Regions from separate parts of the Streptococcus hongkongensis genome, predicted to be linked through region 2. Evidence: predicted binding sites of a transcription regulator. Region 2 holds the regulator's gene; the other holds the start of a gene.

Region 1 (6,378 bases), on a different contig from region 2:
TTTGGTGAAGATGACTATAATGTCGGAAGTAAATATAAATTAGAAGTTGCCGTAACAGTTGATGGACGCGGAATGATGATGGAAAATGCTGGTCCAGATTTTCAAGGTCAGTTTTATGATAAAGTTACCCCAATTGTAAAAGAAAAATTAGGTGACTTATTATTAGCTAGTGAAGTCATCAACCACTCATATCCATTCGATTGGCGTACTAAAAAGCCAATTATCTGGCGTGCTGTTCCTCAATGGTTTGCATCAGTTTCCGACTTTAGACAAGATATCTTAGATGAAATCGAAAAAGTTAATTTCCATCCATCATGGGGTAAAACACGTCTATTTAACATGATTCGTGACCGTGGTGACTGGGTAATCTCTCGTCAACGTGCTTGGGGTGTTCCACTACCTATCTTCTATGCTGAAGATGGTACAGCGATTATGTCTAAAGACGTAACTGACCATGTTGCTAATCTCTTTGAAGTAGAAGGTTCGATTATTTGGTGGAAAAAAGAAGCTAAAGAACTCTTACCAGAAGGCTTTACGCATCCAGGTTCACCAAATGGTGAATTTACAAAAGAAACTGATATCATGGATGTTTGGTTTGATTCAGGTTCATCTTGGAACGGTGTTATGAATGCCCGTGATCATTTGGAATATCCAGCTGATTTATACCTAGAAGGCTCAGATCAGTACCGTGGCTGGTTTAATTCATCATTAATTACATCGGTTGCTGTTAATGGTCACACTCCTTATAAGTCTATTTTGTCGCAAGGTTTTGTATTAGACGGTAAAGGCGAGAAAATGTCTAAATCAAAAGGGAATATCATTTCTCCAAATGATGTCGCAAAACAGTACGGTGCAGAAATCCTACGTCTTTGGGTAACATCGGTTGATACTGATAATGATGTTCGTGTATCAATGGAAATTCTTGGTCAAGTTTCAGAAACTTATCGTAAAATCAGAAATACGCTACGTTTCTTGATTGCTAATACTTCAGATTTCAATCCTAATACTGATACAGTTTCTTATGAAAATCTTGCCGCTGTTGATAAGTATATGACAATCAAATTTAACAAATTAGTAGAAGTCATTAATAATTCTTATGCAAGCTATGACTTCATGGCAATCTACAAAGCAGTTGTTAACTTTGTGACGATTGATTTATCTGCATTCTATCTTGATTTTGCAAAAGATGTTGTTTATATTGAAGGAGCTAATAGCCTAGAACGTCGTCGTATGCAAACAGTATTCTATGATGTCTTGGTTAAGATTACTAAATTATTAACTCCAATTTTACCTCATACAGCGGAAGAAATTTGGTCATATTTAGAATTTGAAAATGAAGAATTTGTTCAGTTATCAGAATTACCAGTAGCTGAAACCTTTGAAGGTGAAGAGGATATCTTATCAGCCTGGGAATCATTCATGGTACTTCGTACACAAGCTCAAAAAGCATTAGAAGAAGCTCGAAATGAAAAAATTATTGGTAAATCCCTAGAAGCTCACTTAACAATTTATGCTAGTCCACAAGTTAAAACACTTTTAACAGCATTAGATAGTGATATTGCCTTATTAATGATCGTCTCTCAATTAACAGTTGCAGATCTTGAAGATGCTCCTGAAAATGCAGTGGCATTTGATGGTATTGCATTTACTGTTGAACATGCAGAAGGTGAAGTTTGTGAACGTTCTCGCCGTGTGGATCCGACGACAAGAATGCGTCCTTATGGAGCATTTGTCTGTGATGCAAGTGCAAAAATCATTGAAGAAAACTTCCCTGAAGCAGTAGCTCAAGGATTTGAAACAAACTAAGTCATTAACTTGACGTTTTAGTCAGTTTCAAAGTTAAGATAAGAGATATGACACCCCAATTATTGGACAAAAAATCTGATGATTGGGGTGTTTTAGATGTGATTATTGTTTAAAGAGTAATAAAAGAAGACTAACTATAACAGTTAGTCTTCTTTTATTGGAAATGATATTTCAATCAGATTATTGGTGTGTACCATTTTGGTCTTACCTTTTATGACACGATTTTGATCAATTTTACGTTTAAGGAAAAATTCACGAATGACTTCTAATTCTTCTTCTTTAATGGCACGGTATTTATTTGTAATTAATAATTCATAATGTTTAGGTGCCATTGTGAAGATGACATCTGTATTTCCGGCAGAATATACTTCAACTAATTTAGCATCAGTATTGGTCAGCTGGTTTCTTACAAGTTCTGGGTGACTGCCTGTTGTATTTATGAGTCTCATAAATTCCTCCTCTTTAATAGATCATCATGTTTATGAATCTATATTTTCATTAGGAATGGTGTTTTTTTTGCCATTCTTTGATTGCCCATTTGTGGCTTCCGCGTTTTAGTTTAGCTATTGCGGTTTCGATTGGGAACCAAGCAATATTATTGAAGTCTTCTAGAGGATCACCCTCAATTGTATAAGCTGTCACTTCGTAAAGATAAGCGGGATTATAGTAGTAGGTATCTCTATGTCGAGAATAAAAATATTCATCCGCTTGTCCATAATAATAGCCAATTTGAGCAGAGTAACCTAGCTCTTCAATCAATTCTCTCTCGAGGGCAGAGGAATGATCTTCACCTTTTTCAATTTCACCACCAGGTAGAAACCATGAGCCGTTAGGGGCTTGAACTAATACAATTTCTGTTTGAGTATGATTTGGAATCACTGCATAAACGCCATAGCGAGAGATGTACTCTTTTCCATCAATCTTTTCACCGAATTTTGGAACTGTCATAAGGGTTCCCTCCTTGCTTATATTATACTAAAAAAAAAAGGATAGCGCTTCATTTTTTTTTATTTGTTTGAACATTTACATAATAAGATAACTAGCAAAAAAGTTGATAAAAGGGGCTCCCTAATATCAACTTTTCTTTTTAATTAGCTTTTGAATCTTCTTTCACAATAGGACTTGTTTTTTTAGCAGATTTTATAATAATATTACCATTGCTTGTCATCATTGCTTTTAGTTCTTTTTCACTTGGATTTTCTAGGTAAAAGTCAGTAATGGCATCTTCAATGTAATCTTGAATAGTGCGACGTAAAGGTCGAGCACCCATTTTGGGATTATAACCAAGGTCGACAAGCTTCTCTTTAACCTTACCAGTCACATCTAAATGTAGGCCATTTTGATTGAGTCTGTCATTGACATCAGCTAACATTAAATCAACAATATGTAAGAGGTTATCTTTGTTTAATGTTTGGAATTCAATAATACCGTCAAATCGGTTCATAAATTCAGGATTGAAGAAATGTGATAATTGTCCCAGAACAGAAGAAGTTCGGCCTTCGCGGGCAGCCCCAAAACCAACCGATGCTTCATTTGTACTAGTTCCAGCATTTGAGGTCATAATAATAATAGTATCTTTAAAGCTTACTGTTCGGCCCTGCCCATCCGTCAAACGACCATCATCTAATACTTGAAGGAACATGTGCATCACATCAGGATGCGCTTTTTCAATTTCATCCAGTAAAATCAGAGAATAAGGGTTACGACGGACTTTTTCAGTCAATTGCCCAGCCTCATCATAGCCAACATAACCAGGAGGGGCACCGACTAATTTAGAAACCGCATGTTTTTCCATATACTCTGACATGTCAAAACGAATCATGTTATCAGCACTACCAAAGAGTTCGATAGCTAATTGTTTCGATAATTCAGTTTTGCCGACCCCAGTTGGCCCTACAAATAGGAAAGAACCAATAGGACGATTTGGTGAGCCGAGACCAACGCGATTACGACGAATAGCTTTTGCAATCTTATCAACGGCATCGTCTTGCCCAATGACATGAGATTTAAGGTCATCTGCTAGGTGAATCAATTGCGATTGTTCTTTTTCTTTTAACTCGCCAACAGGAATACTCGTTTTTTCTTCAAGGATACTCTCAATTGTTTTTTCGGTGATGATCGGCGTATCTTCTTGTTCAACTTTTTGTTTTTGTAAGTCTTTATATTTAATGATTTGATCACGGAAATAAGCTGCGCGTTCATAGTCTTCATCACGAGTAGCTTGCGCTTTTAAGTTTTCAGCTTCGACGAGACGCTGATCAATCTCTTTTGGATCAACGAAGGTTAAAGTCAAATTCAATTTTGAACCAGCCTCGTCCAATAGATCAATGGCTTTATCTGGTAAAAAACGATCTTGAATATAACGATTAGATAATGTTGCTGCTGCACTAATGGCATCATCAGTATATTTCACATGATGGTAATCTTCATATTTACCTTGAATACCTTTTAGAATAGTTATTGTTTCTTCAACAGATGGCTCTTCAACTTTGACAGGTTGCATTCTCCGTTCAAGGGCGGCATCTTTTTCAATGATACGGTATTCATTTAGAGTTGTTGCCCCAACAAGTTGTAACTCGCCACGAGCTAAGGCTGGTTTTAAAATATTTCCAGCATCCATATTCCCGTCACCAGCATTCCCGGCACCGACAATTTCATGAATCTCATCAATAAATAAAATGACATCTTGTCGATTTCTGATTTCTTCCATCAATTTTTGCATGCGTTCTTCAAACTGGCCACGGATGCCTGTTCCTTGAACAAGACTGACCACATCTAAGCGGATGACTTGTTTCCCCTGGAGTTTATAGGGAACATCACTATCAACAATTTTTTGGGCTAACCCTTCGACGACAGCCGTTTTCCCAACACCAGGTTCTCCGATTAGGACGGGGTTATTTTTAGTTCGTCGATTTAGAATTTCAATAACGCGTGTGATTTCTTCATCGCGTCCAATTACAGGGTCTATGCCACCTTTACGAGCAATGTCAGTCACATTAATACCAAATTCTTCAAGTAAGCCTTTAGCTTGCTGATTTGTCTGTGACGCTTGGTGGCGAGAAGACTGTTGGTTAGGGATTTTTCCATTGTTCCCACCATTACCTCCGGCTTGTGTTGGAGGGGTATTTGGAAGATCTCCAAAAGATCTAAAGTTATTGAGATCTCCAAAGAAATCATCAAAAAATGGATTGACTGGATCCTGTTTTGACTCATTTCGAGCACCAATACCACCTAAAATGGAATTATTAGCATCAGTTTTCATGATTTGGTAACAATTTTGACACAAATCAATTTGTTTTTGTTTCCCATTGACATTAGTATATAAATGGATTGAAGCTTCATTTAATTGACAATTTTGACAGAGCATAGAATACCTCCATTGCATTTCTATTAACGTGATTGACTTATAGTCAAACAAGGTCAAACTTTATAACCATATTATAGCACCCTCTTAGAGGAAATCAAGTAAAAAGTTCCTTGTTTTAGCACTCTATTATTAGGAGTGATAAATGCATGATTTACTGTTTTTAATAGGATAAAAGAAAGATCCTGAATAGTATGACTGAAAAGATTGAGAAAATTATCTCTTTTAGTGTTTGTTTAGGGTAATTTGTGTTAAAATAATATGGAAAACTTAGAAATAGGAGAATTGAAATGGAATCACATTTAGTGAGAATCATCAACCGCCTTGAATTAATGGTTAATGACGGTGGCAATTTAAAAAGAAATTTTGAACGTGATGGTGTAGTTGTAGCAGAAGTATCATTTGCTAACGATCTTGAAACTGGACCAGTTTTTACATTACGTGATGTTGATGCACGTGAATCATATTCATTTGATAGCATTGATTTAATTGCAATGGAAATTTACGATTTATTATATTAATGACTTCAATAGTTTTGTAGTGGAAAACTTGCATTAGCAGGTTTTTTATTTTTGTATTGTATTATTATACAGCAAGTGTTATAATTATTTCATTGTTTTTTATTATTTAGGAACTTTGGAGTATAAATATGAATTTTTCTTTTCTGCCACACTATTGGGGCTACTTTAATTATGGCGTCCTCGTCACAATTTTAATTTCAATTTCAGTCGTATTTTTTGGTACTATACTAGGTGTTTTTATTACTTTTTTAAAAAGAAGTTCTTTTCCACCATTGAGATTGCTCGCTAACTTTTATGTCTGGATCTTTCGTGGCACACCTATGGTTGTTCAAATAATGATTGCCTTTGCTTGGATGCATTTTAATCAGATGCCGGTCATTGAATTTGGCGTTTTAAATCTTGATTTTTCACGCCTCCTACCTGGGGTAATTATTATTTCATTGAATAGCGGCGCCTATATATCAGAAATTGTCAGAGCGGGAATTGAAGCTGTTCCAGCAGGCCAGTTAGAAGCTGCCTATTCTTTAGGGATTCGTCCTAAAAATGCTATGCGTTATGTTATCTTACCTCAAGCTTTTAAAAATATTTTACCAGCTCTGGGCAATGAATTTATTACTATTATTAAAGACAGTGCCCTCTTGCAAACAATTGGTGTTATGGAATTATGGAATGGTGCGCAATCTGTTG
Region 2 (6,378 bases):
GTCTTTTTATTATGATTGACAAGAAATCTCATTATGATAGAAAGATTTCTTTTTATTACTTATAGATAGCCAAAACAGACGGGGCGAGGCGCCCCGCCTTTTTGGAATGCTACTTTAGTAGAAGTGGAGACTATTTTGTTGCCACTCAGAAACCCCCATTCACTTCCTGTTTCTAAGCTCGTGGGATAAAACAGTCCACTGAGTTGCCTCTCGCTTTTTGTTTCTAAGCTCGTGGGATAAAACAGTCCACAGGACTGTTTTATTTCTCCGTGAATTCTCCATCTACAACATCGTCACCAGCTGATGCCTTATCTGCTGATTGAGCACCTTCAGCGCCTTGTGTTGCTTGTTGTGCTGCAGCAGCTTGTTCATACATTTTAACTGCTAACGCTTGAGCTTTTTCATTCAATGCTTCAAGTTTAGCTTTCATGTCTTCAAGATTACCAGATTCTTGAGCAGCCTTTAAGTCATCAAGTGCTGATTGAGCAGCATCATGTTCTGTATCGAAGCCTTTGCCTTCTGTTTCTTTAATTGTTTTTTCAGTTGCGAAGATAGCTTGGTCAACTTCGTTCTTAAGGTCAACTTCTTCTTTACGTTTTGCATCTGCTTCTGCATTTGCTTCTGCATCTTTCATCATACGATCGATTTCATCTTCACTTAAACCATCATTTGATTTAATAACGATATGTTGTTCTTTTTGAGTACCAAGGTCTTTAGCTTTAACAGAAACAATACCATTTTTGTCAATATCAAAAGTTACTTCAATTTGAGGGATTCCACGAGGTGCAGCTGGAATATCAGTCAATTGGAAACGACCAAGAGTTTTGTTATCTGCTGCCATTGGGCGTTCACCCTGAAGCACATGGATATCAACAGCTGGTTGATTATCTGCTGCTGTTGAGAAAACTTGTGATTTTGATGTAGGGATTGTTGTATTACGGTCGATTAATTTAGTGAATACACCACCCATAGTCTCAATACCAAGTGATAATGGCGTTACGTCTAAAAGAACAACATCTTTAACATCACCAGTGATAACACCACCTTGAATTGCAGCACCCATTGCTACAACTTCATCTGGGTTAACTGATTTATTTGGTTCTTTACCAGTTTCAGATTTAACAGCTTCAACAACAGCTGGGATACGAGTCGATCCACCAACTAAGATAACTTCATCAATTTCTGATAATGAAAGACCTGCATCTGACAATGCGCGACGAACTGGTGTTTTAGTACGTTCTACTAAGTCACGAGTAAGATCATCAAACTTCGCACGAGATAGGCTCATTTCTAAGTGAAGTGGGCCAGCGCTGCCAGCAGTAATAAACGGTAAGCTGATTTGTGTTTGAGTAACACCTGAAAGATCTTTTTTAGCTTTTTCAGCAGCATCTTTCAAACGTTGCAATGCCATTTTATCTTGTGACAAATCAATGCCATTTTCTTTTTTGAATTCTTCAACTAAGAAATCAATAATTTTTTGGTCAAAGTCATCCCCACCAAGTTTGTTATCACCTGCAGTAGCAAGTACATCAAAGACACCATCACCTAATTCAAGAATTGATACGTCAAACGTACCCCCACCAAGGTCAAATACCAAGATTTTTTCTTCTTTATCAGTTTTATCCATACCATAAGCTAAAGCTGCTGCTGTAGGTTCATTGACAATACGTTCAACTTCTAAACCAGCAATTTTCCCAGCATCTTTAGTTGCTTGACGTTGGGCATCGTTAAAGTAAGCAGGTACAGTGATAACGGCTTTTTCTACCTTTTCACCAAGATAGTCTTCAGCATAACCTTTAAGGTATTGAAGAATCATTGCTGAAATTTCTTGTGGAGTGTATTCTTTACCATTAGCAGAAACTTTTTCAGAAGTACCCATTTTAGATTTAATAGAGATTACTGTTTCTGGGTTAGTTACTGCTTGACGTTTTGCAGCATCACCAACGATGATTTCACCATTTTTGAATGATACTACTGAAGGAGTTGTACGATTTCCTTCTGGGTTAGCAATAATTTTTGATTCCGTTCCTTCGAGAACTGCTACAGCTGAGTTAGTTGTACCTAAGTCAATACCAATAATTTTAGACATAATATAAGATACCAAGAACGTTGAAATAGTCCAGTGGACTATTTCAATCTGGAGATAAGAAAAGCGAAGCTTTTGACATCAACGATTGAACACGTTCAATTCCTTTCAAATTTTAAAGTTCGTTTATTAATTTATTTAGAGTCTAGTTTAACGACTTGGCGGTCGAAATAATAATTTAGATTTAATTTAGTTGAACACGGGCTAAAATCTTAGTGAAAAAGATAAATCGTTTCGAAATTCAGAATTGTCTACCGATTTCCTATTTTCATACAGATTTCTAACGCCCTTTGTATCCTAGTTAGTTGTAAACCACTACCATGGCCGGTCTTAACAAGCGTTCATGAAGTTTGTAGCCTTTTTGGAAGACTTGTGCAATTGAATCAGCTGGGTGTTCATCATCAGCTGGCATCGTTTGAATAGCCATATGTAGGTTGTGATCAAATGTTTCAACAGCAACTTCTTCAATCCCCTCTTCTTTAAGAGCTTGAAGTAAACTTTCTTGAACCATTTCTAAACCTTTTTTAACATCATCTGTTAAGCCTTCAACAGCTAAAGCACGTTCTAAGTTATCTAAACTTGGCAAGATTTTTTTAGCTAAATCCTGTGAACGATATCGTTGAATCGTTTGACGCTCTTCAGTAGCACGGCGTTGGATATTTTGCATTTCAGCATGTGCACGAAGATACTTATTCTCAAATTCTTCAGACCGTTCCATAGCTAAGTCAAGCTCGCTTTTTTCAGGAACTTTTTCTTCTGCAACATCTTCAACTGACTCATCAGATGCAACAACTTCCTCAGTCACTTGATCTAAGTCTTCATTGATTTCTTCTTGTTTGACATCATCATTTTTGTGTTTCGACAAGTCACATACCTCTTTTCATTTTTCTATTAAAATTCATTTACTTCATAGTGGTTACTATTGAGATAACGATAGTAATCTCGCAACTTCATGGCTAAGATACGACCAACGACATTGATTAAGCTAACATTGCGTCGATAATTCATGTCAATTGGACCAATCAAACTCAGTAAGCCAAACCCTCTATAAGGAATTAAGAATTTGTAAGTTAGTAAACTTAAATCAGATAAGGCCGGCTCACAACTATCAGCAACTTGAACCGTTGCCATTTCATTTTCCGCCATCCCTTGCCTAATTGACAGTGCCAAAGCTTGCTCACTATCTAAAAATTGATAAGTTTCAATCCCTGCGTATTCTAAAGCATTGACCTTTCCTGAAACAAAAATAGTTTCCCGAAAAAGACTACTGAAAATATAATCAAACAAGTCTGAAACATTATCCGTAATCGCGAAATATTTCTGTAGAACTTGAGGAATCTCTGTCCTTAACTTGTAGTGAACATCCAACAATTCCCTACCTGTCAACCTTTCATCCACAATCTCTTTGAGTTTGAACAAATCACGTGCCAAGAAATTTTTAGGAATGGCAAATTGAACAGTCAAGGGCTTTGAATCATCTAAGTTTAAAACAGCCAAAGCATCATGCGTCGATAGTTGAACGATATCAAAGCCCGTCAACTTTTGCCTTGCTGGCTCAACATCAAGAATGGCTACGCTGTAACCTGTAATATCAGCTAAAACTTGACTGGCTTTTTTTAAGATATCCTCTAAATTGAAAGCTTCGAAATCAAAAGCTTTAACCATTTGATAAACATCACGTTCATCAATGCTATCAAGACTCAAAGAATGCTCTACAAAATATTTAAAGCCGGCTGGACTTGGCATGCGTCCGCTAGAAGTATGAGCTTTTTCAAGTAGCCCCATTTTTTCCAGTTTAGCCATCTCGTTTCGAATAGTTGCACTACTTGATTCGATACTGGCTTGGAGAGCCTTAGACCCAACAGGTTCATGTGTTTGAGTAAAGAGGTCAACAATTAAATTTAAAATGTCATTTTGACGTTCTGTTATCATTAACACTCCCCCTTTTTACTTTAGCACTCTACCAGTTAGACTGCTAACTTATATTTCCATTATACTCCTAAAAAGAACCTTGTCAAGAGAAAAGCATAAAAAATTAGCACTCTTTTTTTAGAGTGCTAATGACTTAATCATATTGCGTTAAATTCTTATCTTCAATGACTTTTATAAGCTTTGTCGGATAATTTTTATCATAAGAATAGATATATTTCCCTAGTGACTCTGCTGGTGCCTTATAGCCTTCTTGCGTAGCTAACTGATGATACAATTGTTTATCCCAAATTGTACCTTGTCGAAGACAAGCAAAATAATCAGCAATAGAGGCTTCCCAATTTGGATAAGAGCTAAATTTTAATCTTGTATTATTTGGATTAGTTAAGATAGGCTTTGTTGACTCTAAAATAACATAGTTATCACCCGGTTTTGCAAGCATGGAAAATAAATTATGATACTTGGCCGCCAAAATACTTTGCCCATTTTGACTATCTATTACAATTTGACCAATCACAATAGAGGGTCTAATGCCGTATATTTTCGCATAAGGTTTCACCCTCTTTGCAATGTCATCAATAAAACCTTTTTCAGAATAAGGAACAGTGACTAGCTGACTAGCATTTGGTGTTTTAGCATGTAACAACAAGGGTGTGACGATTGCAAAAACAAAGAAAAATAACAGGAGTAAAAATGTATTTAATGTTAATCGCGATCTCATTGATTCTCCTTTAGTAAGGCAATATATTCTTCTAGCGTCAGCTTATGCTCAGACATGTACTTAGCGGAAGCTTTTCCCACATAACGATAGTGCCAATCTTCATACCCAACTCCAGTAATCTTTTCCTTGTCTTCAGGGAATCGTAAGACAAAACCATAATCAGCAGCTAGTGCAACAATTTGTTTGACCGTTTCAACATGGCTCTGATTCAAGTAGTTAGAGGTTCCCATGTCCATCGCTAAGCCAGTCACATGTTCACTAGCCCCTGCTGGTTGGGAATAGGTTTGAACTAATTTTTCAGCTTCAGCATCCGTCAAACTAGGATTATTGGCCTTTTCCTGATCAATATAAGACTGAAACAGTTGGGCTTGCGTCTCTACACTACGGTAACCCGAGATGAGATGTTCTTCGGGGTCAATGGCTTGCGCAGCTGCTAAAAATCCTGCTGCAGCGTCAACAATACGAGCATCTAGTTGGATCCCATTTAAGTCAGCTAAAGTTGGATTCAATTCTTGTGTAGGATGATCTCTATTTACCAAAATGAGTTCCCAATCTTTTGTTGATACCTTAGGTAGCCCAGTAATTTTCTTTTTGGTTGTTGTATGTTTTTTATCCTTGGTTAAATTAACTTTATCTTGCCTGACTGTCTGACTTGGATTATCCTCTCGGATAAGCACATAAAGTCCAAAGAAAAAGACGAAAACAACCAAAACTTTTCCTAAAAAAATAATAATTTTTCTATTTTTCATGACATTCTTCTTCAATCATTTGGCGACCACGTAGACGGTAGGACATATCACCAACGGTTTCAATAGTGAATTTACCATCTTCGAAGTCAACTACTGTAATACTTCCATTATCAATGTATTGTTTTTTACGACTTGGATCAATTAACCACATGAAAGTCCCAATAGTCATTCCGTGACTCACAACAATGGCATTACCTCCACCACTATTTTGAATAGATAAAGCGATAGCTTCAAAACCATCATAAATCCGTTTACGCAATATTTCCCAAGGCTCTGCCCAATTAGCAGTATCTACTTCAACAATACTTTGTGCCAATTCAGAATAAGGAACTTCTGACATATTTTCTTTACCTTCAAAGGCTTTTGTTCTAGGAAGGACACCTAAAAATAACTCCGAGTCATAGGCGCCATCTAAACTACCAAAGCACCATTCACGGATTCGTTTATCTCTAGTATAAGGTAGGAACTCATTTTCTGACTCACGTAAAACAATTTCCATGGTTTGCATGGTTCTGCCAGAGTCACTTGAAAATGCTGCTTGAAAAGGGATTGCGGCATCCTTTAAACCTAATCCTAATTCTCTGATGCCCTCTTCACCTTTTTTAGTTAAGGGTGTATCACTCCAACCTTGGGCACGACCTATTGTATTAAACATTGTTTTCCCGTGACGCGCAATATATAATCTTGTCTTTGTCATAGTAACCTCCAGATTCTCTTTAATATTATAGCATTAAATAGGCTTTCAGCCAATCTTAGACAATTAATCGATGGGCATTAAAAACCAAGAGGCTGACAAAAACACCTGCTAAAAAGCAAGTGTTTCTTCTTAATTCTTAAAGCTATGGATTGGCGCAGGGATTTGTCCACCACGCGCAATAAAGTCTGCTGATGAG

What was found. The regulator HrcA, encoded in region 2, represses chaperone genes, less so after heat shock. The targets are predictions, from matches to a motif close to TTAGCACTCNNNNNNNNNGAGTGCTAA.
Region 1: ACVRZD_RS03395 (ATP-dependent Clp protease ATP-binding subunit) is a predicted target of HrcA. The motif match lies at 5,289-5,315, and genes of this name have one in related genera.

The regions. Positions count from the first base shown of each region.
Region 1 is NZ_JBRUGD010000004.1:55,868-62,245, reverse strand. Features, by position in the region: gene ileS (isoleucine--tRNA ligase) at 1-1,806, shown strand, start outside; gene ACVRZD_RS03405 (DUF1827 family protein) at 1,950-2,255, opposite strand; gene ACVRZD_RS03400 (NUDIX hydrolase) at 2,305-2,754, opposite strand; gene ACVRZD_RS03395 (ATP-dependent Clp protease ATP-binding subunit) at 2,894-5,173, opposite strand; gene ACVRZD_RS03390 (DUF1797 family protein) at 5,461-5,691, shown strand; gene ACVRZD_RS03385 (amino acid ABC transporter permease) at 5,820-6,378, shown strand, end outside.
Region 2 is NZ_JBRUGD010000005.1:135,768-142,145, reverse strand. Features, by position in the region: gene dnaK (molecular chaperone DnaK) at 260-2,089, opposite strand; gene grpE (nucleotide exchange factor GrpE) at 2,388-2,951, opposite strand; gene hrcA (heat-inducible transcriptional repressor HrcA) at 2,978-4,018, opposite strand; gene ACVRZD_RS04575 (glucosaminidase domain-containing protein) at 4,152-4,736, opposite strand; gene ACVRZD_RS04570 (M15 family metallopeptidase) at 4,733-5,485, opposite strand; gene ACVRZD_RS04565 (histidine phosphatase family protein) at 5,475-6,182, opposite strand; gene ACVRZD_RS04560 (PFL family protein) at 6,312-6,378, opposite strand, start outside.